2 linked regions of the Thiosocius teredinicola genome follow. The main gene of each other region encodes a partner of the protein of the gene in region 2 in a complex. Links are inferred from orthologs where the notes say so. Each region holds a gene or a part of one and is shown on either strand. Other genes may lie near its edges. The genes, in order: uvrD and uvrB.

Region 1 (14,399 bases), 2.8 Mb from region 2 along the record:
ACACCTCGAGTTCGGAATACAGACCGCAGGGGATCGGAGCATACTCAGTCGTCATCGCGCGCCACCGTGATTCGCCAGTCGCCGCCATCGGCGAACAACAACACCTCAATCGGCTTGCAACACACGCTGCAGTCCTCGATGTAGCGTTGTTCGCCGGCTGAGGCGTCGACCGCCAGTTCGATCGTTTCGCCGCAGTAAGGGCATTGCACAGCTGCGAAATCCAGTGATTCCATTAGTCCGCCTAGGCGTCCGGTTCGAAGATCGCCAGCAGGTCGTTGAGAAAATCCAGGCCCAGTCGGGTCGGCCTCAGCACCGCGGGATCAGGGTCCATCAGCCCGCAGCGTCGCGCCTCGCATAACGGTTCAGCAACATCATCGAGTGTTAGACCGGCACGGTCAGCGAGGAATCCCAGCGGTACGCCATCGACGAGTCGCAACGCATTGAGGAAGAACTCGACCCCCAATGAATCTCTTGCGACAAGGCTTTCGCTGAGAACCGCACCGCGCGCGGCTTGCGCCAGGTAGGCGGCCGGCTGGCGCTGTTTGCTGCGGCGCCAAATGCGTCCCGCTCGCTCGGTGCGTTTGCCGTGCGCGCCGGCTCCAATGCCGATGTAGTCTCCGAACCGCCAATAGTTGAGATTGTGACGACACTGGCGATCAGAAGACGCATAGGCGGAGATTTCGTATCGCCGGAAACCGGTCTCGTCGAGGCGCTGCAAACCCGCGTCCATCATGTCGGCAACCTCATCGTCTCCGGGCAATGACGGCGGCTTGTGGTGGAACAGGGTGTTGGGTTCGAGCGTCAGCTGGTACCACGACAGATGCGTCGGCCCCAGATCGATGGCAGTGTTCAGGTCTGACAAGGCTTCATCGGACGTTTGAGCAGGCAGTGCATACATCAAGTCCAGGTTGAGATTGTCGAAACCTGCAGCCCTGGCCATGGCGATCGCCGACCGGGCCTCAGCCGAATTGTGGATGCGGCCCAAGGCACTCAGCTTGGCATCGTCGAAGCTCTGCACGCCGATCGACAGGCGATTCACGCCGGCCGCCCGATACCCGGCAAATCGTCTCGCTTCGGCGGTACCCGGGTTGGCCTCCAGCGTAATCTCGATGTCGGCGGACAGCGCAACCCGCCGGTTAACGCCCTCAAGCAGGCGCCCGATCTGCTGCTCATCAAACAAGCTCGGCGTACCGCCGCCGATGAAGATGCTGTGGATCTCGTTCAACGGCTGCCGCCCGCACTCGATCACGAAGTCGCTCAGCAAGGCGTCGATGTAGGCGGCCTGGTCTATCTCTGTGACGACCGCATGCGAGTTGAAATCACAGTACGGGCATTTGCGCACACACCAAGGGATATGCACATACAGGGATACGGGTATGTCGGCGACAATCAGAGTAGGTGATGCAACGCCGTCGCCGCTCACAGCGCCATTCTCTAAGCAATTGCCTGGAGGTTGGCATAGGCGACCACCAGCCATTTGGCACCGACCTCTTCAAAGACAACCTGCACCCGCGCACCATTACCCTGGCCTTCGGCATTCAGCACCACGCCTTCACCAAACTTGGGATGTTGCACGCGCTGGCCAAGCTGAAATCCGGTCTCTGCCTGGGCCGCCGCCAACGAGCCGGCTGCAGCACTGTAGGGTCGACTCACATTTGGCCGCGCACGCACTTCCTCGATCAGGTCCGACGGAATCTCCCGCAGAAAGCGCGAGGGCAGCGGGTAGCTTTCAGAGCCATGCAGTCGCCGAGACTCGGCATGTGTCAGGTACAGCTGCGACATTGCGCGCGTCATGCCGACGTAGCACAGGCGACGCTCTTCCTCGAGACGTTCCGGGTCTTCGGCCGACATGCTATGCGGAAACAGCCCCTCCTCCATGCCGCCGATAAACACCAACGGAAACTCCAACCCCTTGGCCGAGTGCAGCGTCATCAACTGCACACAGTCCTCATATTCTTCGGCCTGGGTATCGCCGGCCTCGAGCGCCGCGTGGGCCAGAAAGGCATCCATTTCACTGAGCCCCTCGTCTTCGACCTCGTCAACCTCGAACTGACGACAGGCGTTGACCAGTTCCTCAAGGTTCTCGATGCGGTCCTGACCCTTTCCGTCGCGACTTTTCTCGAAGTGCTCCTTAAGGTGCGACGCCTCGATGACGAAAGCGGCGCGCTCGGGCAACGCCTCTTCCGCACTGTTGGCGTCGATCTCTTCGACCAGATCGAGAAAACCGCGCAGGGCGTTTGCCGCACGTGCCGCCATCGCGCCACCGCGCAGCAGGTCACCGGCCGCCTGCCACAGCGAACAACCGAAGTCGCGCGCATGCGCACGTACTGCGTCCAGCGTGCGCGGACCGATGCCACGGGGTGGCTGATTTACCGCACGTTCAAATGACGGATCATCGTGCCGGTTGGAAAGCAGACGCAGATACGCCAAGGCATCTTTGATCTCGGCGCGCTCGAAGAAGCGCAAACCGCCGTAGACGCGATACGGAATCCCGGCCTGGATCAACGACTCTTCGAACAGACGCGATTGCGCGGTGGTGCGATACAGGATTGCCATCTCGGTGCGACGGCTGCCGTGTTCGATGGCGGTTCGAATCCGTTCGACAACGAACCTGGCCTCGTCGACTTCGTTGAACGCGCCGTAGACCCGAATGGGCTCGCCGTCACCGTCTTCGGTCCACAACTGCTTGCCCAGGCGGGTCGGGTTATTGGCGATGACCGCATTGGCGCCGCGCAGGATGTTGCCGGTCGAGCGATAGTTCTGTTCGAGGCGCACCGCCAGCGCATCCGGGTATTGAGTCTGGAAATCCTGGATATTCTCGACGCGCGCACCGCGCCAGCCATAGATCGATTGATCGTCGTCGCCGACCACGAACAGCTTATGTTGCTGGCCAGTCAGCAATCGCAGCCAGGCGTACTGGATGCTGTTGGTGTCCTGAAACTCGTCGACCAGGATCGCCCCGAACCGCTGTCGGTAGTGCTGCAATACGTCCGGCCGGTCGCGCCACAGCTCATGGGCGCGTAACAACAGTTCCGCAAAGTCGACCGTGCCGGCGCGTTGGCAAGCGGCTTCGTACTCGCGGTAGATCGCGATCATCTGCCGCTGGTAGGGATCGCCGCCATGATCGAGATGATCGGCGCGCAACCCTTCGTCCTTCTGCTTGTTGATGAACCACTGCGCCTGGCGCGGCGGCCACTGGCTGTCGTCGAGGTTCATCTCGCGGATGATGCGCTTGATCAATCGGTGTTGGTCATCCGAATCGAGAATCTGAAACCCCTGCGGCAGACCGGCCTCCTGCCAATGCGCGCGCAACAGGCGATGGGCGAGGCCGTGGAAGGTACCGACCCACATGCCACCGACCGGCTGACCCAGCAAGGCCTCGATGCGATGGCGCATCTCACGCGCCGCCTTGTTGGTGAAGGTCACCGCCAGAATGCCCCACGGCGACAACCCCTCGACCTGGATCAGCCAGGCAATGCGGTGAACCAGCACGCGGGTCTTGCCCGAGCCGGCGCCGGCCAGCACCAGTGCATTGCCCATCGGTGCCGTAACGGCTTCGCGCTGGGCATCGTTCAACCCATCGATGATGTGAGATACGTCCATCGGGCGATTTTACCAGCTGGGCAGCGCCACGGTTCACGCTGACTCCGCAGAAAGCGGTCCGCAGCCGTCGCCGCCAGTAAGCGTAGCGTCTTGGCCAAAACGCCAATGGGCGCACAAAGCGCTCTGCATAGGCAGCTATTGCAGTGCCATCGGATAAGGCTTACTTTGGATTCAGCGGAAAGTTGGACTAGGCATGGATACCAACCCGATACACAGCATGAAGATTGTAGCGATCTCGTTAGCCTGCGCGCTTTCGTTTCTGACCGGATGTGACAATCCGGCGAACAACGCCACTCCGGCGAATGATCCTCGCATGCCCGCTTCCTCCGCTGCCATGCTGGATCCGTGCAGCATCATCAGCGGGACGGACGCCGAATCAATCCTTGGTGAACCGGTTCAGCCAGCTCAAACCAGTGAGAACCCCGCCGTCGGTGCGAAATTGTGTATGTACAATCCCGTCAGTGAGGGATCGACGCGATTCCTGCAGATTTCGTTGACACAAGATGCCGCAATGCGGTCCAGCAGTAGCACCGCGACCTCGATCTTCCGGAGCCTCAAGTCCGGTTTCGACGGTTCGAGAACCGACATCGACGGACTTGGCGATGAAGCGTTCATCGCGACCGGCGGACTTCATCTGTTGAAAGACGGTTACTACGTCAACATTGGCGCCGGCAATACGAACTCCGACGCGGTGCGCTCACAACTGCTCGCTGCGGGCGAGTTGGCTGCCCAGAGATTGTGAAAGCCTGGACGATCCTCGGATGTCGAGAAATGTTGAGCGCGCGGCGCCCCCCTTCCTGAAAGCGCACACGAGCACGGTCGCTGTTCGCACTTGTTAGGATCGCCAATCTCGAAGTGTGGTCGAAACATCGACCCCGCCGCTCCGCTTCATTAAGCTTCGCGTGGTTCGCGCATCAGGACGACCGGCTACCGACCAATCCATTCGGATATGGCACTTGCCCTCGTTCTGCGCCCGTGTCGTAACACGACCCATCCATCCCCCATGGAATGAACTGACAACTTTGAAAGGAAACACGATGAACATTCGCTCGATTTTCAAACTCTTCGCGCTTGCCCTCCTGGTCGGTGCATTGGCCGGCTGCTCCAGCGGCGTCAAACGATCAGCCGGGGCCGAGAATGCAGGCGAGACTGCCGGACCCACGGTCGACGCCAGCCAGCAAACGCGAATGAGCGTCTCCGAAATTCAGATTGGCTTTACGGACGAAGCCAAGGAGCAATACAAGGACAACATCAAGTTTGATCCCGACGCTTTGGCGTCGACGATGCGTCGCGCCCTGGCCGCCAACGACTTGATGGAGCCCGAGGCCGGCAACCATTTGCGGGTGACCATATCCGATGTGCGCGTACGCTCCAATTTCTCTGCCGTCATGTTCGGCTTCATGGCAGGCAGCGACCACATTACGGGCAATGTCGAAGTTGTCGAACCGAACGGAACGGCACTCGATCAATTCGAGATCAGCGCTTCCTATGCACTCGGTGGTTTCGCCGGCGGGCAAGACGGCGCTCGGATGAACTGGCTTTACGAAAAGTTTGCCGAGCTTGCGGCGAAAGAATTGCTCGGCGACCCCGAGAAAACAACCACCGCAGGTAACTGACGAGGTACGGGGCTTTCTTCCCCATAGAAGCCAAAGCCTCGACCGCGTGTCGGAATGAGAGCCGCCGTTAATCGGCGGCTTTTTTCATCAGGCAGCACGCAACATCCCTTCGCGCTCGATGAAGGCAATGATTTGCTCCAGCCCCTGCTGGGTCTTCATGTTGGCGAACACCCAGGGCCGGTCGCCGCGCATGCGGTTGGTGTCTGCCTCCATCACCTCCAACGACGCGCCGACATGCGGTGCCAAGTCGATCTTGTTGATCACCAAGAGGTCGGATCGCGTGATACCGGGGCCGCCCTTGCGCGGGATCTTCTCCCCCTCGGCGACGTCGATCACGTAGATGGTCAGATCGGCGAGTTCCGGGCTGAACGTGGCCGACAGATTGTCGCCGCCGCTCTCGATGAACACGACATCCAGGTTCGGAAACTTGTGCTGCAGATCCTCGACGGCGGCGAGGTTCATCGATGCGTCTTCGCGAATCGCTGTGTGCGGGCAGCCGCCCGTCTCGACCCCGACGATGCGCTCGAAAGGAAGAGCCTCGGCACGCATCAGGATCTTGGCGTCTTCCTGGGTGTAGATGTCGTTGGTCACCACGGCGATGTCGTAGCGATCGCGCAGCGCTTTGCACAGCACTTCCAACAATGCCGTCTTGCCGGAGCCGACCGGGCCGCCGACGCCGACACGCAGTGCCGCCTTGCTTGTCGTCATGTCGATACCTCGCTCATCCGGTCGCCGCCGTCAGGAGCGGAACAACCGTGTGTATTGTGTTTCGTGTCGTGCGCTGGCGATTGCCAATGCGGGCGCGGCGCTGCCGATATCGTTATCGTCGAGCTGCATGGCCTTGTCGACTGCCGCGGGAATGTCCGCCGCCAACGCGAGCTGCAGGCGCTGACCCTCGGTCTGGCCCAGCGGCACCAGCTTGATCGCCGCCGCCACTTGGTTCTCCAGCCAACCCCAGGTGTAACCCAGCAGGCAATCCTGCAGTCCGATACCCCAATGCACCGCTGCCACGGCAAACGGTGCCGCCTGACAATGCGCCAACGTTTCGCGCCACCGGGCGACCCGCTCGATACCCAGATCGTTGAGCAGCGTGATCAACGCCCTCGCCCGTTGCTTTTCTTCCATCCGCAGCTCGCGTGACTCGCGGCTGGCGAACAGAAAACGCCCCCACCTTTCGATCTCCGGCAGGTCGTCGGTCTCGACAGCCCGATAAAGACGAATCAGCACCGGCAGTTCACATCCGGCCAATCCGTCGCCGAGCAATCCCGCCAGCCAGTCCGCCGTGGAATCTGCATCGCGTACCCATCCGGCCTCGATCGCCCACTCCAGACCCTGCGAATAGGTGAACGCCCCGATCGGCAGCGTCGGGCTGACCAACTGCATCAGCCTCAGGCGTGCGAGTGGGTCAGTGGGCGTGTCCGTCATGGCCGTGGTCGTGGTGTGCATGTGAGTGGGCATGACCGCCGCCGTATGCCCCGGGTTCGGGTTCGAACGGCGCTTCGACACAGCGCGGCGCCAACCCGAGGCCACGCACCATGTTGTCGAGCACATGATCGTGCAGATAACGCAGCACGCCATCGTCGATCTGCAGCGCGACGTGTCGGTTGCCCAGGTGATAGCAGGCGCGCGCCAAAAGCAGTGAGTCGTCACAGCGAACCTCGGAAACAGGCTCTGCCGCTGCGGCGATGCGCACGATCATGCCGTCGGTGTCGCTGAGCAGGTCGCCGTTGCGCAAGGTCGTGCCACGTTCGAGAAAGATGCCCACGTCTCGCCCGTCATCGAGCATGGCGCGCATGCGGCTGCGCTGCCGCTTGTCGTAGGGCAGGGTCAACGTCGCTGTCGGTTCGCCTTGGGCGATGCGGCAGTTGAGCTCGATCATCGGACGGGTTCAGAACAGAAAATAGCGCTGCGCCATCGGCAACACATCGGCCGGCTCGCAGGTCAACAGCTCACCATCGGCGCGCACCTCGTAGGTCTGTGGATCGACCTCGATCGTTGGCTGCCAATCGTTCAGCAGCATGTCGCTCTTCTGCACGCCACGGCAGTTGCGCACCGTGCCGACCAACGACTCCAGGCCGAGATGACGGTGCACATCGGCTTCGTAGGCCGCCTTCGACAGGAACGTCATCCGCGTGGCATGGCGTGCCCCGCCCAAGGCGCCGAACATCGGCCGATAGTGCACCGGCTGGGGTGTCGGGATCGACGCATTCGGGTCGCCCATCGGCGCCGCGGCGATCATGCCGGCCTTGATGATCAGGCTCGGCTTGGTGCCGAAGAAGGCGGGCTTCCACAACACCAGGTCGGCCAGCTTGCCGAGCTCGACCGAACCGACCTCGTGCGCGATGCCATGCGTGATCGCCGGGTTGATCGTGTACTTGGCGACATAGCGGCGGGCCCGCAGGTTGTCGTGCTTCGCGGTGTCACCGGGCAGGCTGCCGCGCTGCACCTTCATCTTATGCGCGGTCTGCCAGGTGCGAATAACCACCTCGCCGACACGCCCCATGGCCTGCGAATCCGAGGCGATCATCGAGAAGGCGCCCAGATCGTGCAGGATGTCTTCGGCCGCGATCGTTTCGCGGCGGATACGCGACTCGGCGAAGGCAACATCTTCGGCAATCGAGGGAGACAGGTGATGGCAGACCATCAACATGTCGAGGTGTTCGTCGACCGTGTTGACGGTATAGGGCCGCGTGGGATTGGTCGACGACGGCAACACGTTGCTGTAGCCCGCCGCCTTGATGATGTCCGGCGCATGGCCGCCACCCGCACCTTCGGTGTGATAGGTATGGATCGTGCGCCCGGCCATCGCGGCCAGGGTGTCTTCGACAAAGCCCGATTCGTTGAGCGTGTCGGTATGGATCGCGACCTGCACATCGAAGTTCTCGGCAACGGTCAGGCAATTATCGATGGCGGCCGGCGTCGTGCCCCAGTCTTCATGTAGCTTCAGACCAATCGCACCGGCAACGATCTGCTCGGACAACGGGCCAGGACGCGAGGCATTGCCCTTGCCGAGAAAGCCGAGGTTGACCGGAATCGCGTCGGCGGCCTGCAGCATGCGCTGAATGTTCCACGGCCCGGGCGTACAGGTGGTCGCGTTGGTGCCGGTGGCAGGACCGGTGCCGCCACCCAGCATGGTCGTCACGCCCGACATCAGCGCCTCTTCGGCCTGCTGCGGACAGATGAAGTGAATATGTGAATCGATCCCGCCGGCGGTCAGTATTTGACCTTCACCGGCGATCGCCTCGGTGCCCGGCCCGATCACGATATCCACGCCGGGTTGCACGTCCGGATTACCGGCCTTGCCGATGCCGACGATGCGACCGTTCTTGATGCCGACATCCGCCTTCACGATACCCCAGTGGTCGAGAATCAGCGCATTGGTAATCACGACATCGACGGTCTGCGAGGATGGCTGCTGGCTCTGACCCATACCGTCGCGGATAACCTTGCCGCCGCCGAACTTGACCTCGTCGCCGTAGATGGTGCGGTCTTCTTCGACTTCGATGAACAATTCAGTATCGGCAAGACGCACCCGGTCACCGACGGTCGGGCCGTACATCTCTGCATAGGCCTGCCGGCTGATGCTGGCCATTAGCTGTCACCTCGCTCGAGCGGGCCCATCACGTGCCCGCGAAATCCGTACACATGACGATCACCGGCATACTCGACCAGTTCGACTTCGCGGGTCTGTCCCGGCTCGAACCGCACGGCAGTGCCGGCCGGGATATTCAAGCGATAACCACGCGCCTTCTCGCGCTTGAAGTCCAGCGCCTGGTTGGTCTCGAAAAAATGGTAATGCGATCCGACCTGGATCGGCCGGTCACCCGTATTGGCCACCGACACAGTCACGGTCTTGCGGCCGGCATTCAATTCGATCTCGCCATCTGCAGCGATCACTTCACCGGGGATCATTTGCGGCTCTCCTCGTCGGCGTGCACCGACCTCGAACAGGCAATGCGTGAGTTCACACGATCGGATCGTGCACGGTCACCAGCTTGGTACCGTCGGGAAATGTCGCCTCGACCTGCACCTCGGTGACCATTTCGGCGACACCGTCCATCACGTCTTCACGCTTGAGCAGGGTGCGCCCGTGATCCATCAGCTCGGCCACGCTGCGACCGTCGCGCGCACCCTCCATGATGGCTGCGCTGATGTAGGCGACCGCTTCCGGGTAGTTGAGTTTCAGCCCGCGGCCCATGCGCCGTTCGGCCAACAGCGCTGCCGTGAACAACAACAGCTTGTCTTTCTCTCGAGGCGTCAGCTCCATAGCGTCTTAATTCTCGATCTCGTTGTTTAGGTGGCCCAGATACGCGGCAGGTGGGGCATCCGCCCGATCGCTTGTTCGCGTAATGCCTGCCAGATCGCGGTAAACATCCGCCGCGCGCCTTCGGTCGAATTGCCAAGATACCGCACCACAAGGATATCTTCGAGCAACGTGGCACCGGTGTAATCCGGCCCGTCGGTCAACAGCAGATCGCGGCAACGCTCAATACTCTGCTCGTCGGCATTGCTGATGTACAAGGTGGCGCCGACCGCCATGCCGGCCATCAACGACAAACGGGCGCGGTTGTCGGCATCGACACGCAGGCGGTCGATGACCAGCGGCATGCCGTCGCGCTGAATCGTCAGGCGGCTGTCCAAGCGACCGTGTTCAAACAGCTCCTTGATCGCCGGGCGACCCAGGCATTGAATCTCCCAAGCACACAACCGCGCATCGCCGAGCAAATCAATGTCGGTCTGCAAGCGCACATCGGCGCCCGGAAACAGGATATTTTCCTGCGGCAACCACTCCAAGGTCGCCCCCGGCTGCACGTTGATGCGCTGGGTTTGCGAGGCATGACCGGCCGCGCTGCGGTAGAACTTGGTCGCGCCCGGTGTCGTCAACACAGCATGGGCACGGGCGCCGACATCTACCGAGATGTCGAGGGCATCGCCGGCGACGACACCGCCCGGTGGATGCAGCAGGTATACGTGACAGATATCGCCTTCGGGGTAAAACGGCCGCTGCACGGCCAACGGACCGTGGCGCTCCCGGTCAACCAGCACGGTGCGTTCGCCGCGTACTGCAAAGCCGAGCCGAAGGCGGGCCTGCCAGCCTTCGGTACGCGGAAGCGTTGCGACGGATGCCGTCATTTGCAATTGCTCAGCGACGGCGCTTGACCCACGGGATCGCGACCGCCAGCAGGGGAACAAGGGTCAAGACCAGCCACGCATGCTCAACCACATGTTGCGCCACCGGTATATCGGCGACGTGAGCCTGGCTGCTTGCAGCAAGGCTCATCAGACCCATGATCGAAACGAACTTGCGCATGTTTCCCCCCTCGGAAAGATCAGACGGTCAGGTATTGTTGTATCAGCTCTTCATTCAACTCCGGCATATCGCCGGTTGCAACCGCCCGCCCGCGGTCAAGCAGGCAGAAACGGTCCGCCACCTTGCGCGCAAACGGCAGCTTTTGTTCGACCAGCAACACCGTCAGGCCCATCTCCTGGTTGAGACGACGCACGATGTTGCCGATATCCGCGACGATATTGGGCTGGATGCCCTCGGTCGGCTCATCCAGGATCAGCAGCTTGGGATCGGTGACCAGGGCGCGGCCGATCGCAAGCTGCTGTTGCTGTCCACCGGACAGGTCGCCGCCACGCCGGCCCATCATCTCTTTGAGCACCGGAAACAGTTCGAAGATGAAATCCGGGATCTTGCGCAGGCCGTCGCGCCGCGCCGGCAGGCCGATCAACAGGTTCTCCTCGACCGACATCAACGGAAAGATCTGCCGGCCCTGCGGCACATAGCCGATGCCCAGGCCGGCGCGCTGTTCGGCGCTCGCACCGGTCAGATCGTGCCCGAGGTAGTTCATGCCGCCCGACTTGACCGGCAACAGACCCATGATGCACTGGAGCAACGTGGTCTTACCGACCCCGTTGCGCCCCATCAACACGGTGCACTGGCCTTCCGGCACCTCGAGATCGAGATCCCACAGGGTGTGTGACTGGCCGTAGAACTGGTTGAGTTGCTCGATCTTCAACATGACCCGATTCCGACGCGGTAGCGGTTACTCGCCAAGGTAGACCTCCACGACCTTCGGGTCGTTCTGCACCTGGTCCATCGATCCTTCGGCCAGCACGGTGCCCTGGTGCAACACCGTGACCCGCGAGTTCAGTGCACGCACGAAGTCCATATCATGTTCGACGACTACCACCGAATGCTCGCCGGCGAGCGACGTCAGCAGTTCCACTGTGCGGTCCATCTCCTGGTGCGTCATACCCGCGGCGGGTTCGTCGACCAGCAACAACAAGGGGTTCTGCATCAGCAGCATGCCGATCTCCAGCCACTGTTTCTGACCGTGCGACAAGGCACCGGCGAGTCGTTGCGCCTCGGTACTGAGGCCGGTGAGTTCGAGTACTTCGTCGATGTGCTCGCGCTGTTCGGCGTTGAGTTTGGCGCGCAAAGTGCGCCACACACCTTTCGGCCCGGCCATCGACAATTCCAGGTTCTCGAACACCGTGTGGTGTTCAAATACCGTCGGCTTCTGAAACTTGCGACCGATGCCCGCCTGCGCGATCTCCGGCTCACTCATCTGCAGCAGGTTCATGCGCGATCCGAACCAGCAGGCCCCGGTGTCCGGGCGCGTTTTGCCGGTGATGATATCCATCATGGTGGTCTTGCCTGCGCCGTTCGGCCCGATCAGGCAACGCAGCTCACCGGCGTCGACATAGAAATTCAGATTGTTGATCGCCTTGAAGCCGTCGAATGCGACTGACACGTCTTCCATGTACAGCACGGTGCCGTGCGACAGGTCGAGACCGTCGACCGTCTTCGACACCATGAAGTTGAAGACGCGGTCGCGACGAAAAACGCCCTGAACGCCGCTCATGACTCGGCCTCCTTGCGCCGCCACAGTCCGACGATACCGCGCGGCAACAGCAGGGTAACCAGCACGAACAGGCCGCCGAGGGCAAACAACCAGAACTCGGGAAAGGCCGCGGTGAACCAGCTTTTCGCATAGTTCACGCCGACCGCGCCGAGTACGGCACCATACAAGGTGGCGCGCCCGCCCATCGCCACCCAGATCACGACCTCGATCGAGTTCAGCGGGGCGAATTCACCCGGATTGATGATGCCGACCTGCGGCACGTACAGTGCACCGGCGACACCGGCAAGCATCGCCGAGAACGTGAATATGGCGAGCTTGACGTGTTCAACCTTGTAGCCGATGAAGCGCGTGCGATCTTCGGTATCGCGGATCGCCACCGCCACCCGACCGAGACGCGATTTCACTAGGGCGCGACAGGCGATGTAGCCAATGGCCAACGCGACGCCGGACGCAATGAACAAACCGATACGCGTGCTATCGGATTGCAGACTGAAGCCAAGTATGTCCTTGAAGTCGGTCAGGCCGTTATTGCCACCGAAACCCATCTCGTTGCGGAAGAACGCCAGCATCAGGGCGTAGGTCAACGCCTGGGTAATGATGGACAGATAAACGCCGGTCACGCGCGAGCGAAAAGCCAGCCAACCGAACACGAAGGCGAGCAGCCCCGGTGCGAGAAACACCATCAACGCGGCGAACCAGAACTGATCGAAGCCGTGCCAGAACCAGGGCAGTTCCTGCCAGTTCAGAAACACCATGAAGTCGGGCAGCAACGGATTGCCGTAGACACCGCGCTCGCCGATCTGGCGCATCAGGTACATGCCCATGGCGTAACCGCCGAGCGCGAAGAACGCGGCATGGCCGAGGCTCAGAATGCCGAGATAGCCCCACACCAGGTCGACGGCCACAGCGAGCAAGGCATAGGTGAGGTACTTGCCGAGCAGGGTCACCGTGTAGGTCGAGAGATACAGCGGGTTGTCCGTCGGCAGACTGTTGAGGATTGGTACCGCGATCATCACGGCGATCAGGATCAACAGAAAGACCTGCCCACCCCGGTCTCCCTTCAGGCTACGCGTCAACAACATGGCCGTCGCACTCCAGGTCGCCGTACCTGCAAAGGCATCGACACCTCACTGTCAAAGCGCCAATCGACGATCAACTTCACAATCAACCCTCGGCAGCACGGCCTTTCTGCGGGAACAATCCGCGCGGCCGCTTCTGAATGAACAAAATGATGAACACGAGCACCAGGATCTTGGCCAGCACCGCACCCGCCCAGGGCTCCATGATCTTGTTGGCGATCCCGAGGCTGAGGCCGCCGACCAATGTGCCCCACAGGTTGCCGACACCGCCGAACACCACGACCATGAAGCTGTCGACGATGTACGACTGCCCCAGGTTCGGTCCGACGTTGGTCAGCTGCGACAGGGCCACGCCTGCGATGCCGGCGATACCCGAACCGAGACCGAAGGTCATCGCATCGACCCGCGACGAGCGCACGCCCATCGCGCGCGCCATGGCCCGGTTCTGCGACACCGCGCGCACCTGCAGACCCAGCCGGGTGTACTTGAGCACCATGAACAGGCCGGCGAATACCAGCAGGCAGAAGATGAAGATGTATAGGCGGTTGTAGGTCAGCGACAGCACGCTGTTGATCTGCCAGAAGCCGCTGAGAAAATCCGGGTTCGACACCGGCACGTTCTGCGGCGAGATCACGGTACGCACCAGCTGCTGCAGGATCAGGCTGATACCGAACGTCGCAAGCAGTGTCTCCAGCGGGCGACCGTACAAGAAACGGATCACGCCGCGCTCGATCGCCACGCCCACTGCACCCGATACAAGGAAGGCGGCAGGTATCGACAGCAGGATCGACAGGCCGATCATGTCGGGCATCGCCTGCTGGATCAGATAGGTGGTGTAGGCGCCGAGCATGATCAGCTCGCCGTGCGCCATGTTGATCACGCCCATGACGCCGAATGTGATCGCCAGGCCGATCGCGGCCAATACCAGTACCGAACCGGCGCTCAGGCCGAAGAAGAAGGTCTCGACATGACCATAGAACGCGACACGGTCTTCGATCTTCTTCATCGCAGCAGCGGCCGCAGCGCGCACCGACTCGTCCGGATCGTCAGCCGCCAGGCGGGTCAGCTGGTTACGCACGCCCTGCTCCAGGCTGCCCGATACGCCTTCGATTGCAGCGCGCCGTACTTCCGGGTCGGGGTTGCTCAACCGCGCCAACTCCATCGCATCCTGCATCACGGCACGTACCGCCTTGTCCTCTTCGGTTTGCAGCAGCCGCTCGAACAGTGCA
Region 2 (14,359 bases):
CCACAGCGGGTGATACGGCAGGCCGTGCTTGCGCAGATAGCGATAGAGATCGCGGTTATTCCAATCGATCACCGGGTGCACCTTGAAGCGCGCTTCCTGTGCACGCAGCACCGGCAACTGTTCGCGACTGTCGGCCTGCACGCGTCGCAGTCCGGCGAACCATGTCTGAACGTCGAGGTCGTGCAGCGCCTGCTTTAGAGGTTCGACCTTGTTGATTCGGTTGTAGTGTTCGAGACCGGCCGTGCCCTGTTCCCACAATCTGCCGTAGCGGGTTTCCTGCCACGCAGGCGAGACCGGCGCGCGGTAGATGTGCAGGTTGAGCTGTAGTCGCTCGGTAAGCTCATCGACGAAACGATAGGTCTCAGGAAACAGATAACCGGTATCGACCAGAACCACCGGGATGTTCGGCGCGACCCGGGTGACCATGTGCAGCATCAACGCCGCCTGGATACCGAAACTCGACGTCAATACATGATTGCCGGGTAGCCGCTGCATCGCCCATTCAATACGCTGTTGGGCATTGAGCTTCTCCAGGTGGCCGTTCAATTCATCCAGGCGGCGCGCGTCGCCGAGCAGTTCACGATGGGGGATTTCAAGCAGGTTCATGAAAGCCCTCCGCCGGATTGTGCAACGGCTGCACAATCCCGGCTCTGACCGTGAAGTCACCAAACCGCTCTTCGGGCGAGCCTTCGGCTGCGTACCGCTCGAACAGCTCGCCGATCGTGTTCAGCAATTCAGCTTCATTCAAATTCTTACGGTACAAGCGGGCTATGCGCATGCCGACGCCATCACCGCCGATCAGCAGGTTGTAGCGCCCCGGGCCTTTGCCGACCAGGCCGATCTCGGCGACATAGGGCCGCGCACAACCGTTCGGGCAACCGGTCATGCGGATCACGATCGGCTGCCGTTCAATCCCTTTGCGCCGTGCCATCTCGTCGATCGCATCGATAAACGCGGGGAAGTAACGCTCGCCTTCCGCCATTGCCTGCGGACAAGTCGGCAAGGCCACGCAGGCGATGCTCTCCAATCGCGTTGGGCTGGGTCCATCCGTGAGCAGACCATGCTCGCGCGCCAGGGTACTGATAGCCACCTTGTCGGCAGCATCTACGCCGGCAATGATCAGGTTCTGGCTGGGCGTGATACGAAACTCGCCCGTGTGTACCTGGGCAATCTTGCGCAGACCGCTCATCAACTGCGATTGCTCTGCATCGACCACCCGGCCATTCTCGATAAACAGCGTGAGGTACCAGCTTCCGTCGGCGTCGGCAGCCCAACCGAAACGATCGCCCTGGCTGGTAAAGGTCACAGGGCGTGACGGCCTGAAGCGAACACCGCTGCGCATTTCCACCTGCGCCACGAAGTCATCAAGCCCCATGCGATCGATGGTGTATTTCAAGCGCGCATGACGTCGACTCACCCGGTTACCGAAATCACGCTGGGTTGTTACGACCGCCTCGGCAACGGCAATCACGTCTTCGGGACTGACAAAACCGAGTTCGTCTGCCAGACGCGGATAGGTGCTGGGATCGTCGTGCGTAACACCCATTCCACCGCCGGCGACAACATTGAAGCCGACCAGCTCGTCGCCCTCGGCGATGGCGATAAAACCGAGATCATTGGTGTACACATCGACATCGTTGTGCGGCGGTACCGCAACAGCCGTCTTGAACTTGCGTGGCAGATAGGTGTTCCCGTAGATCGATTCGTCTTCACCGCCCGACTGGATTTCGCCGTCCAGCCAGATCTCGTGATAGGCCCGCGTTCTCGGCAAGAGATGCTCGCTGATCCGGCGCGCCCAACCGTACACCGTCTGGTGCAACGCCGACTGCTCCGGGTTCGGGTTGCACAGCACGTTGCGATTAATGTCGCCGCAGCCACCGATCGAATCGATCATCGCCTGGTTGATACGTTTTATCAGCGGCTTGAGATTCTTTTTGAGAATCCCGTGGTACTGGAAGGTCTGTCGCGTGGTCAGACGGATACTGCCGTTGCCCAGCTCGCGACCGACTTCGTCGATCGCCAGCCACTGCTGCGCCGAGCAGACACCGCCGGGCAAACGCGCGCGCAACATGAAACTGTAGTAAGGCTCGAGGAACTGAACCTGACGCTCGCGTCGCACGTCGCGGTCGTCCTGCTCGTAGAAACCGTGAAACTTGCTGATCTGTGCGTCCGCCGGTGCCAGCGCACCGCTCACTTCATCGGCCAGACTCTCTTTGAGCGTGCCGCGCAGACCGCGACTGTTGGTCTTGATGATCTCGTTGGGGTTCACTTCGATATCCATCAGTACACGTCCTTCAGGTATCGGCCCTGAACCCGCAGCTCATCGACAAAGGCATGCGCTGCATCGTCGCCCAATCCACCGTGGGTCTGCGCGATCTCGGCAAGACTTGCCTGCACGGCCTTTTCCATGGCCAAACCGCCACACACGTAGATGCGCGCACCATCGTCCAACCAGCGATAGACCTCTTTGCCCTCATCCAGCAGCCGCCGTTGCACATAGGGTCGATCGTCGCTGTCGCGTGAAAACGCCAGGCTGATGCGATCCAGACGTCCAGCCTTGCGATGGGCCAACCAGTCGGTTTGGTACAGGAAGTCGCGATGAAAATGCCGGTTACCGAACACCAGCCATTGTCGGCCGTTCACTCCGTTCGCCTCGCGTTGCTGAAGAAACGCGCGAAATGGCGCGATGCCGGTTCCGGCGCCGATCATGATGACCGGCACATCGGGATCGTCCGGCAGGCGAAACGCCGTGTTCTGCGCAACATAGACAGGCAAGGCTTCGCCCGTCGACAGACGTTCGGTCAGGTAGCCCGAGGCACCGCCCAGTCGCGGTTCGCCACCGATCTCGTAGCTGAGTTTCGCCACCGTCAGATGCACCTCGTCCGGGTACAGATCCTGACTCGATGCGATGGAATAGAGTCGTGGCTGCAGCGCCTGCAAGGCATCGACGAGCTGCTGTGCATCGATCCCCGCAGGGTGTTCGGTCAACAAGTCGATGACCTGGTGGCTTGCAGCATAGTCGCGTAGGCCTTGCCCATCGGCACACAACCGCTGCAAAGATTCCCCACCGGCCAGAGCCGCCCATGCCTTGATGACCGAAGGATGCAGTTGCGTGAGTTCGAGATGCCGGTACAACGCATCTTCGATCGGCATCGTGGCGTCATCGACCTGTACCGCATGGCTGGCGGTCAGACCACCTGCCGCAATAACCCGCTCAACCAGCGCCGGCGCATTGTTGAAGTACACCCCGAGCGCATCGCCGGGCTGGTAACTCACCGCCGATGCATCGATATCGAGGGCGATATGGTGTACCGACGACAGCGCATCGTGCGTGGTGATGCGGCGGTTCTCGACCACCTCGGCAACATAGGGGTGACCGCGATCATGGCGCGGCGTTGTGCGCACGGCCTGCAACGGCACGACCCTCGCATCGGCAGTGGGCACCTGGCGTTCGGCCTCCTGCAACACCTGCGTTCGCCAGCTCTGCGCCGCGTTGTCGTAGTCGACATCGGCATCGACGCGCTCTGCGACCGCCGTCGCCCCCAGCGCAGCGAAGCGCTCGTCGAGGTCCTTTGCAGCCTGGCAGAAAAACTCGTAGCTCGAATCGCCGAGGCCGAAGATCGCGTATTGCAGACCGCTCAGGTCCGGCGCCTTGCCCACGTTGAGATAACGGAACAGTTCGAACGCGCTCTCCGGTGGCTCGCCCTCGCCCTGCGTACTGATCACGACATACAGCAACTGCTCCTTGAGCAGCTCGCGCGGGCGGTAGTCTTCGACCGATACCAGCCGCGCCTGCAGACCGCGTTCGGCTGCGCCGTCCGCCAGGCGTTCAGCAACGCCTCGGGCGTTGCCGGTCTGCGATGCATACAGAATCGTCAGGCGAGACTGCGCTATCGGTTGGGCGACGTTCGCGGGATTGCTCAATGCCGCCAGGTAACCGCTGGCCCACAGCAATTGCTCGCTGCTCAGGTCGGCAATCGCCTGTGCCAGACGTGACAGTTGCGGCTCATCGAGAAGCCCAATCGGTTGGCTGGCTTGTACTTGTACCGCAGTTGACATGCTTACCCCATAACGTTTGTCGTGCTTACTTGCTGGCAAGACTGCGGCAAGGGGTTTATCTTTTGAAGTTATGAATTTTGATGCTCTATCACTTTTGGCGATATGGAACTGAGGCAACTTGCCTCACTGGTCGCGGTCGTCGAGGCAAACTTCAACGTGACCGAGGCAGCAGAGCGCCTGCACATCGTGCAGTCGGCGGTTTCACAGCAACTGGCACGTCTTGAAGGCGAGCTGGGAACCGAGATCTTCACCCGCAAGGGCAAGCGCCTGGTAAGCCTGACTGCCAGCGGCGAGAAAGTATTGAACTATGCCCGCCAGTCGTTGGCGCTGCGCGAAAACATCCTCGCGGTCGGTCGCGACCATGTCGATGAAGACAAAGGCATTCTGCGCATCGGCACCACGCACACCCAGGCGCGCTACGTACTGCCGCGTGTCATCCAGGAGTTCCGCAAGGTGTTTCCCGATGTTTCGCTGCAGATCCATCAGGGCACGCCGCAGCAGCTGGTCGAGATGGCATTGGCCGACAAGGTCGACTTCTCAATCTGCACCGAGGAACTCGGCGAGCACCCCACCCTGACCGCATTGCCGATCTACCGCTGGAACCGCGTGCTGATTGCACCCAAGCGACACGCAGTGCTGCGTTGCAAGCCACTCGGTCTGGAGTGCATCTGCAAATACCCCTTGATCACCTACACCTTCGGTCTCAACGGCTCGACGCACCTGAAGTCGACGTTTGCACGCAGCGGCCTGCGCCCCAACATCGTGTTGAGCGCGGTGGATACCGATGTGATCAAGACCTATGTGCGCGAAGGACTGGGCGTGGGGCTGATCGCGCAGACGGCGTATTCACCGACCATCGACAAGGACCTGTCGATGCGTGAACTGAAGCACCTGTTGCCGTGGGAAACGACCTGGGTTGCCTATCATCGCGAAAAATATCTGCGGCGCTACCAGCAGTCGTTCATCGACCTGCTCAACCGCATGACCGTGGAGAATGGCCGGATTGTCGAACCCGGCAATGCCGGCCGCAAAGATCGCCGCTGACCGATCGCCGCTAGGCGACCAGGCCCTTGCCTTGCAGCGACTTCAACTGGTCGCGAATCCTGGCGGCCTCTTCGAACTCGAGATTCTTGGCGTGCTTGTGCATCGTCTTTTCGAGTTCCTTGATCTTCTTCATCATCTGCGCCGGGGTCAGCGACGCGTACTCCGAGGTCTCTTCGGCCACCTTGGCGAAACGCCTCGGCGCCGGCGGCGCACCCGGGTAGGCGGCCTCCATGATGTCGGCGATGTTCTTCTCGACCGTCCTCGGCGTGATGTTGTGTTCCTTGTTGAAATCCATCTGCTTGGTGCGGCGACGTTCGGTTTCGTCGATCGCGCGCTGCATCGAGCCGGTGATCCGGTCACCGTAGAGGATCGCCTTGCCGCGGGCATTACGTGCCGCACGGCCGATGGTCTGGATCAACGAACCCTCGGAACGCAGAAAGCCCTCCTTGTCGGCATCGAGAATGGCGACCAGCGACACCTCGGGCATGTCCAGGCCTTCGCGCAGCAGGTTGATGCCGACCAGCACATCGAACTCACCCAAGCGCAGGTCGCGGATGATCTCCACCCGCTCCACCGTATCGATATCCGAGTGCAGATAGCGCACACGCACGCCGTGCTCGATCAGGTAGTCGGTCAGGTCCTCGGCCATGCGCTTGGTCAGCGTCGTGACCAGCACCCGGTCGCCCATCTCGGTGCGCGCATTGATCTCGGACAGCAGGTCGTCGACCTGGGTCGAGGCTGGCCGCACCTCGACCTCGGGATCGACCAGGCCGGTCGGCCGCACCACCTGTTCGACAATTACGCCCGAGTGCTCGCGCTCGTAATCGCGCGGCGTCGCCGATACATAGATGGTCTGCGGGGCGCGCGCCTCGAACTCCTCGAAGCGCAGCGGCCGGTTGTCCAGCGCCGACGGCAGGCGGAAACCGTATTCCACCAGCGTCTCTTTACGTGACCGGTCGCCGCGGTACATGGCACCGAGCTGCGGCACCGTCACGTGCGACTCGTCGATTACCAGCAGCGAGTCTTCGGGCAGGTAGTCGAACAGGGTCGGCGGCCCCTCGCCCGGCGCACGACCAGACAAGTAGCGAGAATAGTTCTCGATCCCCGAGCAATAGCCGAGTTCAACCATCATCTCGAGGTCGAACTGGGTGCGCTGCTGCAGGCGCTGGTGTTCGACCAGTTTCTGCACGCCGTACAGCTGTTCGAGGCGCTCCTTGAGTTCGACCTTGATCCCGTCGACCGCCTCGAGGATGGTGTCGCGTGGCGTGACGTAGTGGGTCTTGGGGTAGACGGTGTAGCGCGGCACTTTGCGCAACACCTCGCCGGTCAATGGGTCGAAAATGGACAGCGTCTCGACCTCGTCATCGAACAGCTCGACACGCACCGCCTCGTCGTCCGATTCGGCCGGGTGGATGTCGATCAACTCGCCACGCACCCGGTAGGTGCCGCGCGCCAGTTCCATGTCGTTACGCTTGTACTGCAGCTCGGCCAGGCGCCGCAGGATGGCGCGCTGATCAATGCGCTCACCGCGCGACAGGTGCAGCATCATGCGCAGGTACTGGCGCGGATCGCCCAGGCCGTAGATCGACGACACCGTGGCGACAACGATAACGTCGCGCCGCTCCAGCAGCGCCTTGGTCGCCGACAGGCGCATCTGCTCGACGTGCTCGTTCACCGAGGCGTCCTTTTCAATGAAGGTGTCGGACGACGGCACATAGGCCTCGGGCTGGTAGTAATCGTAATAGGAGACGAAGTACTCGACCGAGTTGTTGGGGAAGAAATCGCGGAATTCGCCGTACAGCTGGGCCGCCAGCGTCTTGTTCGGCGCCAGGATCATGGTCGGGCGCTGCACCTCGTCGATCACGTTGGCGATCGTGAAGGTCTTGCCCGAGCCGGTCACGCCGAGCAGGGTCATGCCGGCCTCGCCATCGCGCAGACCCTCGGTCAATTGCCGAATCGCAGCCGGCTGATCACCCGCCGGGGCAAAGCGCGACTGCAGATCGAAGATTTTTTTTGCCATAAAGGTGGTGATCGGCCCTGAACCAATCCGTTATGATACCAACCAATCCGTCCGCGACGAGTTCAAGCCCGAGAGACCCATTCGAACGCCATGAGCATCAAGCTTTCCAGCCGAGTACAGGCCGTCAAGCCCTCACCCACCCTGGCCATCACGGCACGCGCCGCAGCGCTACGCGCCGAGGGTAAAGACGTTATCGGCCTGGGGGCCGGTGAACCGGATTTCGACACGCCCGAGCACATCAAAGAGGCCGCTCGCCAGGCGCTTGCCGCCGGCAAGACCAAATACACACCGGTCGACGGCACGCCGGGTTTGAAACAGGCGATCATCGAAAAGTTCCGACGCGACAACAGTTTCGACTACACGCCGGAGCAGATCCTGGTTTCGTGCGGCGGCAAGCAGAGTTTCTACAACCTGGCCCAGGCGATCCTCGACCCGGGCGACGAAGTGATCATTCCGGCACCCTTCTGGGTCTCGTATCCGGACATGTCGATCCTGGCCGGCGGCGTGCCGGTGTTGGTGCATGCCGGCGCCGACCAGCACTTCAAGATCACCCCTGCCCAACTGCGCGGCGCGCTGACCGACAAGACGCGCCTGTTCGTCATCAACAGCCCGTCGAACCCGACCGGCATGGCCTACACCGGCGAAGAGCTGGCGGCGCTGGGCGAGGTACTGCGCGACTACCCGAAGGTCGCCATTGCCACCGATGATATGTACGAGCACATCCGCTGGAACCAGGATGAGCCGTTCGTCAACATCCTGAACGTGTGTCCGGACCTGGCCAATCGCACGCTGGTGCTGAACGGCGTGTCCAAGGCTTATTCGATGACCGGCTGGCGCATCGGCTATGCCGCCGGCCCAGCGGACATCATCAAGGCGATGAAGAAGATCCAGTCGCAGAGCACGTCGAACCCGACGTCGATCTCGCAGTACGCCGCCGAAGCCGCGCTGAACGGCCCGCAGGAATGCATCGGCGAGATGCTGGTGCAGTTCAAGAAACGTCACGACCATGTCGTCGAGCGCCTCAACGCGATGCCGGGCATCGAGTGCCTGCCGACCGATGGCACCTTCTACGTGTTTCCCTCGGTCAAGGGCCTGATCGATGCCATCGACGAGGTGCACGACGACCTGCAACTGGCCGAGCACCTGATCGTCAATGCCGGCGTTGCGCTGGTTCCAGGCACCGCATTCGGGTTATCCGGCCACGTGCGCATCTCGATTGCGACCAGCATGGAAAACCTCGACAATGCACTCGACCGTATCGCGAAGGTGGTTGCCTGAACGGTCGTTCTTTTCGAAACACGAAAATTCAACGTACGCCCCACGGATCGGGGCGTCGCATAACAAGCACGGAGGCTTTACGACATGGATGTCGAGAAAAACCTACCGCCGCATGCACGCGGCCTCACCCTCGTTGAACTCACTGCAACGATAGCTGTAATCAGCGTTGCGCTGGCGATTACCATCCCCAGTTGGGCGGCATTCGCCGAACGCTCTGCGGTATCCACCACCGCCAACCAGTTTCTGACCAGCCTGCGCTACGCCCGCAACGAGGCCGTTTCACGGCAGCGGCATGTCTCGCTCTGCCCCAGCGACGACGGTAGCACCTGTTCCGGCGACTTCCGCGGCTGGTCGCAGGGTTACCTGATCTTCGTCGACAACGACAGCAATAAACAGCGCGGCAGCCACGAGGAACTTTTGCGCCACGAGACGCTGCAGTATCCCGCCACGCAGGTAGCCACCACCAGCGGCCGGCCGGCGATTCGATTCCGCCGCGACGGTGCCGCATGGAGCACCAACGCCACGTTCAACATCTGCGCCGGTCCGGGTTCGAAACGCGCCGTCATCCTGTACGGCAGTGGACGGGCGCGCGTCGACGACACCGGCCCGAGCAACCGTCCGATCATCTGCAACCCGCTTTGAATGCCGCATGGCACGACGACTTGGACAGGCCGCGGGTGCGGTGTTGACCCCACCCGCGGCGGCAAGTAAACTTCGCGCTCGCTGTTATTCCCCTGTGGCGCAGCGGTAGCGCAGCGGACTGTTAATCCGTTGGTCGTTGGTTCGAATCCAACCGGGGGAGCCACACATTAAAAAGGCCTGGAACATTCATTGTTCCAGGCCTTTTTCGTTTCCGCCTGCGGCGGCGTTCAGTCGTTCATCGCCAGGTGATAACGCCGCACCAGGCTGGCCGTCGACGAATCCACACCCGGTGAACAGGCGATCTGGCTGAAGTCGGCGAGGATGTGTCCAGCCAACTGCTTGCCGAGTTCGACACCCCACTGGTCGAACGAGTCGACACCCCACACCACGCCCTGCACAAACACCTTGTGTTCGTACAGTGCGATCAGGGCGCCCAACACGCGCGGCGTGACCTGCTCGACCACCAGCATGTTGCTCGGTCGATTGCCGGGAAACACACGGTGCGGCACCAGCTTTTCGACCATTTCCGACGGCATATTGGCGGCTACCAGTTCGGCCCGTGCCTCGTGCTCGGTGCGCCCACGCATCAACGCCTGGGCCTGCGCCAGGCAGTTGGCGACCAGCTTGTCGTGGTGTCCATCGAGCGGCTTGTGGCTGCGCATCGGCAGGATGAAATCGGTCGGGATCAGGCGCGTGCCCTGGTGAATCAACTGGAAGAAACTGTGCTGCGCATCGGTGCCGGGCTGACCCCAGATAACCGCCCCGGTCTGGTAGTCGACCGCCTCGCCGTCGCGCGTCACCCGCTTGCCGTTGCTCTCCATGTCGACCTGCTGCAGATAGGTCGCGAAGTGCTCGAGATAGTGATCGTAGGGAATGATCGCCTGGGTGTCGGCACCGCCGAAGTTGTTGTACCAGATACCCAGCAAAGCGAGGATGATCGGCATGTTCTGCTCGGGCGGGGCTTCGACGAAGTGCTCGTCCATGTCGTGCGCGCCGGCCAGCAGTTCCTCGAAACGCTCCATGCCCACCGCCAGCGCGATCGGCAGGCCGATTGCCGACCATAGCGAATAGCGCCCGCCGACCCACTCCCAGAACTCGAACATATTGTGCGGATCGATACCGAACTCGACGACCGCATCGCGATTGGTGGATACGGCAACGAAGTGCCGCGCGATGGCGGCCTCGTTATGCAGGCTGGCGAGGCACCATTCACGCGCCGAACAGGCGTTGGCGAGCGTGTCCTGCGTGGTGAAGGTCTTGGACGCGACGACGAACAAGGTGGTCGCCGGGTTCAGGTTGGTCAGCGTCTGCGCGAGCTGCGCACCGTCCAGGTTGGACACGAAATGCACGCGCAACCACGGGTTCTGGTAAGGCTTGAGCGCCTCGCACACCATCTTGGGGCCGAGGCTCGAACCGCCGATGCCGATGCTGACGATATCGGTGATCGCCTGCCCGGTGTAACCCAGCCAACGGCGCTCGCGGACATCTTCCGAGAATGCCCGCATGCGTGCCAAGACCGAGCGAATGCCGGGCATCACGTCGACGCCGTCGACCTGGTAGTCACGGTAACCCAGGTTGCGCAAGGCCATGTGCAACACGGCGCGCCCTTCGGTATTGTTGACCTTGTCGCCACGCAACAGGCTGTTGCCCCAGAACGACAGATCGGCGGTCTCAGCCAAGGCCATCAGACGGCGCACGGTCTCTTCGGTGATCAGGTTCTTGGAATAATCGAGGTAGATACCGCATTGTTCGAGGCTGAAGCGTTCGCAGCGTTCGGGGTCTGCCTCGAACAGATCGCGCATTCTCAGGCGACCGATTTCTTTCCAGTGTGTTTCCAGTGACTTCCAGGCAGGCGTTTGACTTATCAGCGGCATATACGAGGTATTCAGGCGTGGCGGGTGTTTCAGAATTTTCCTGCGGCAAACTTGCCGCAAATTTGCGAAAGTATACCAGTGACGGAAGACACGACAGTGACATGGTCGTCGCTGCCGACGATGCAGTACCAACCAGCGAGTAACGTCCAGTGAGCGATCTGTTTATCGATGCCTGTGTAAAACATGACAAGTCCTTGCGTGGACGCGTCAAACTCCTCGGGCGTCTGTTGGGCGACGTCATCGCCAGCCAGGCCGGCGGCGACGTATTGCGCTCGGTCGAACGCCTGCGCAAGGGCTTCATCCAGATGCGCGACGAGCCGGACCCGGTGCGACTCGCGCGACTGAAAAAGTTCATCAGCACGCTGTCACCGGACGCGCTGCGCCCCGTGATCCGCGCGTTCAGTATCTATTTTCAATTGGCCAACACCGCCGAGGAAAGCTTTCAGCACCGCCAGCGCCGGCGAATCGCCGCCAAGGGCGGCGTGCTGTGGAAAGGGTCGTTCGATGCCTGTCTGCGCGACCTGCGCAACATGGGCGTGAGCCCGGACGAGCTGCAGGACCTGTTCGAAGAGATCCGCTACATGCCGGTCTTCACGGCACACCCGACCGAATCCAAGCGCCGCTCGATCATGCTGCAGATGCGCCGGATCTTCGAAAGCAACGAGGCGCTCGACGCCCCGCCGACCTCGATCGACTACAAAGAGCATCACACCCGCAACCTGCGCACGCACATCCAGACCCTGTGGAAAACCAACGAGGTACGGCCGTCGCGGCCGGATGTGCGCCACGAGATCCGCATGGGCATGCATCACTTCCGTGAAGCCTTGTTCGATGCGATTCCCGTCGTCTATCAGCGTCTCGAAGGCGCGATCAGACGCGCCTACCAGGATCACCCCGACTATCACGGCATCGATGTACCGGCCATGATCCGTTTCGGCAGCTGGATCGGTGGCGACCGCGACGGCAACCCGAACGTTACGGCATCGACGACGCGCGAAGCGATCCTGACCCAGCACGTTACGATCCTGCGCACCTATATCGAACGCGTCGACAAGCTGATCGGCATCCTTACCCAATCGCTGGAATTCTGCACGCCCTCGCCCGCCTTCATGGCAAGCCTGACGGAAGATGAGAGCTACCGCGCGAGCTACGACCAGGAATGGCCGGCACGTTTCTCTCAAGAGCCCTACCGGCAAAAGCTGTATGTGATCTCGCTGCGCCTGCGCAAGACCGAGACGCGAGCGCGCGCCTGGTTGGATCCGCATACCGACTTCATTCCCGATCCCGGTTATGCGAATGAGATCGACCTGCTGCGCGACCTTGAATTGATTCGCGACTCGCTGATCAGCCACGGCGACAGCAACGCAGCGAATGCCGAACTGCTCGATCTCATTCGCCTGGTGCGCACCTTCGGTTTCTACCTCGCCCGCCTGGATGTCAGGCAGGAATCGACGGTACATACCGAGGCGGTCGCCGATGTTCTGGCCAAACTCGGCATCAACAACGACTACCAACAACTCGACGAGAGCCAACGCCTGCAATTGCTCGGCGAACTGATCGAGAACCCGCCGGTGATCACCGATCGCAGCGTGCTCGATGAAATGACACAGGAAGTGCTGCGGGTGTTCGACGTTATCGGCGAGATGCAGGACGCCATCAGCGAGCGGGTTATCGGTCGCTACGTGATATCGATGGCGCATCACGCATCCGATGTGATGCATGTGATGTTCCTCGGCAGCCTCGCCGGGCTGGTCGGCCAGCAGGGCGAGATCTTCCAATGCCGCATCGGCGTTTCACCGCTGTTCGAGACGATCAACGACCTGTCGCGTATCGAACCGGTCGTATCCGAACTGCTCGACCATCCGGTTTACCGCCGCCTGCTGAGCAAGCACAGCCGGCTGCAAGAGGTCATGCTCGGCTATTCGGATTCGGCGAAAGACGGCGGTATCGTTGCGTCCGCCTGGATGCTGTATCGCGCGCAACAACGTGTGATCGCATTGGGCGAAGAGCGCGGAGTGCGCATCCGGCTGTTTCACGGCCGCGGCGGTACCATCGGCCGCGGCGGCGGCCCAACCCACGAGGCGATCCGCTCGCAGCCGGCCGGCACGCTGCTCGGCCAGATCAAGTTCACCGAACAAGGTGAGGTGCTGTCGAACAAGTACAGCAACCGCGAGACCGCGATCTACGAGCTGACCATGGGCCTGACCGGTGTGGTCAGCGCGAGCACCGGCCTGATCCGCAAGGTCGAGCCCGACAACCCGGTGTTTCACAACAACATGGACATCCTGGTGCATAAGGGCGAGCAGGCGTATCGCCAACTCACCGAGCAGACCCCGGGGTTCCTCGACTACTTCTACGAGGCCACCCCGGTATCCGAGATCGGCATGCTGAATATCGGCTCACGCCCCTCGCACCGGGCCAAAGGCGATCGTTCCAAGTCTTCGGTGCGCGCCATCGCCTGGGTTTTCGGCTGGGCGCAAGCACGGCAGACGCTGCCCGCATGGTACGGCCTGGGCACGGCGTTGGAGGCTTGCTGCAGCAATGAGAAAAAACGCCTGAAGTCGCTACGCAAGATGTACCAGGAATGGCCCTTCTTCCGCGCCCTGCTCAGCAATACGCAGATGGCACTGAGTAAATCGCGCATGGACATCGCGCGCGAATATGCCGACCTGTGCAGCGACACGGCGGCAAGCAAGCAGGTTTTCGAGATGATCGAAGAGGAGTACTGGCGCGCGGTCAAGTGGGTACGCAAGGTCGCCGAGATCGATGAGCTGCTCGACGAGAACCCCTTGCTCAAGACGTCATTGAAACGACGCGATCCGTATCTCGATCCCCTCAACCACATCCAGCTCGAACTGCTGCGTCGCTACCGCGATCCGTCCACCCGCGAAGTGGACCGCGAGGCAAGCCTCGACCCCCTGCTACGTTCGATCAACGCGATCGCCGGCGGTATGCGCAACACGGGTTAGTTGTTCGATATGCGTCAGCCAAGGCCTTGGGTTCGCCCAAGGCCCGGACACCTGGCGGTATAATCCCGGCATCAGCAATCGATCGTCGACCATGTCGGAACCGAGCCGGCAGACGCCCACGGATAAGGAGGATAGATGGCCGTGATCCGTGCGTTGGTGTGCCTGGTACTCGCCTGTGTATTCTTCACCTCCGGCCAGGCAGCCGAACCGCAAAACAACAACGATGCCGAACTCGACGCACTGATGCAGATGCTCGAGCAACAGACAGAGATCGCTACCAAGACCGGCCTGAACAAGGATTTCGTCCCCGGCCTGGTTTCCCTGCTCGACGGCCGCGACCTGGAACGGCGTGGGATGCGCACGGTCGCCGAGGCGCTGACCTTGGTGCCGGGACTCAACATCACCTCGAATGGCCACGGCGCCAGCCAAATCCTGGTTCGCGGCATGACCCCCGCCTTCGCGTCGAGCACGGT

What was found.
Region 1: the proteins of uvrB (region 2) and uvrD are in contact, whole or in part, in a crystal structure (PDB 7EGT), measured with the Thermus thermophilus proteins. The link is inferred for Thiosocius teredinicola from one-to-one orthologs. Residues at the interface, in WP_096411307.1 of Thermus thermophilus: Glu23, Leu25, Arg26, Asp27, Gly28, Glu29, Arg30, Phe31, Arg55, Glu326, Asp327, Phe328, Glu379, Ser382, Gln383, His398, Gly400, Arg401; in WP_096412145.1 of Thermus thermophilus: His654, Arg656, Phe657, Gln666, Asp668, Glu669, Lys680, Arg681, Leu682, Ser683, Lys685, Tyr686, Ala687.

What each region holds. Positions count from the first base shown.
Region 1 is NZ_CP019936.1:4,671,346-4,685,744, forward strand. The notes cover bases 1,020-3,984. They hold uvrD (DNA helicase II), read right to left. Parts: upstream 3,604-3,984; coding sequence 1,435-3,603; downstream 1,020-1,434. Other genes in these bases: hemW (radical SAM family heme chaperone HemW), read right to left, coding at 1,020-1,423; B1781_RS22110 (hypothetical protein), read left to right, coding at 3,797-3,984. Also shown: B1781_RS22090 (hypothetical protein), read right to left, coding at 1-55; B1781_RS22095 (CPXCG motif-containing cysteine-rich protein), read right to left, coding at 45-233; more of hemW, read right to left, coding at 242-1,019; more of B1781_RS22110, read left to right, coding at 3,985-4,345; B1781_RS22115 (DUF4410 domain-containing protein), read left to right, coding at 4,641-5,219; urease accessory protein UreG, read right to left, coding at 5,307-5,927; B1781_RS22125 (urease accessory protein UreF), read right to left, coding at 5,958-6,677; urease accessory protein UreE, read right to left, coding at 6,625-7,098; ureC (urease subunit alpha), read right to left, coding at 7,108-8,811; B1781_RS22140 (urease subunit beta), read right to left, coding at 8,811-9,131; ureA (urease subunit gamma), read right to left, coding at 9,184-9,486; B1781_RS22150 (urease accessory protein UreD), read right to left, coding at 9,513-10,352; B1781_RS23295 (hypothetical protein), read right to left, coding at 10,363-10,530; urea ABC transporter ATP-binding subunit UrtE, read right to left, coding at 10,550-11,245; urea ABC transporter ATP-binding protein UrtD, read right to left, coding at 11,270-12,091; urea ABC transporter permease subunit UrtC, read right to left, coding at 12,088-13,173; urea ABC transporter permease subunit UrtB, read right to left, coding at 13,256-14,399. UniProt on the Escherichia coli protein: A helicase with DNA-dependent ATPase activity. Unwinds DNA duplexes with 3'-5' polarity. Translocates on single-stranded DNA with 3'-5' polarity. Initiates unwinding more efficiently from a nicked substrate than double-stranded DNA.
Region 2 is NZ_CP019936.1:1,847,874-1,862,232, reverse strand. Bases 4,619-7,543 are described here. They hold uvrB (excinuclease ABC subunit UvrB), read right to left. Parts: upstream 7,124-7,543; coding sequence 5,114-7,123; downstream 4,619-5,113. Other genes in these bases: B1781_RS08965 (pyridoxal phosphate-dependent aminotransferase), read left to right, coding at 7,214-7,543; B1781_RS08975 (LysR substrate-binding domain-containing protein), read left to right, coding at 4,619-5,103. Also shown: B1781_RS08990 (phosphoadenylyl-sulfate reductase), read right to left, coding at 1-606; cysI (assimilatory sulfite reductase (NADPH) hemoprotein subunit), read right to left, coding at 593-2,281; B1781_RS08980 (assimilatory sulfite reductase (NADPH) flavoprotein subunit), read right to left, coding at 2,281-4,059; more of B1781_RS08975, read left to right, coding at 4,162-4,618; more of B1781_RS08965, read left to right, coding at 7,544-8,401; B1781_RS08960 (GspH/FimT family pseudopilin), read left to right, coding at 8,486-9,043; pgi (glucose-6-phosphate isomerase), read right to left, coding at 9,271-10,917; ppc (phosphoenolpyruvate carboxylase), read left to right, coding at 11,067-13,886; B1781_RS08940 (TonB-dependent receptor plug domain-containing protein), read left to right, coding at 14,022-14,359. UniProt on the Escherichia coli protein: The UvrABC repair system catalyzes the recognition and processing of DNA lesions. A damage recognition complex composed of 2 UvrA and 2 UvrB subunits scans DNA for abnormalities.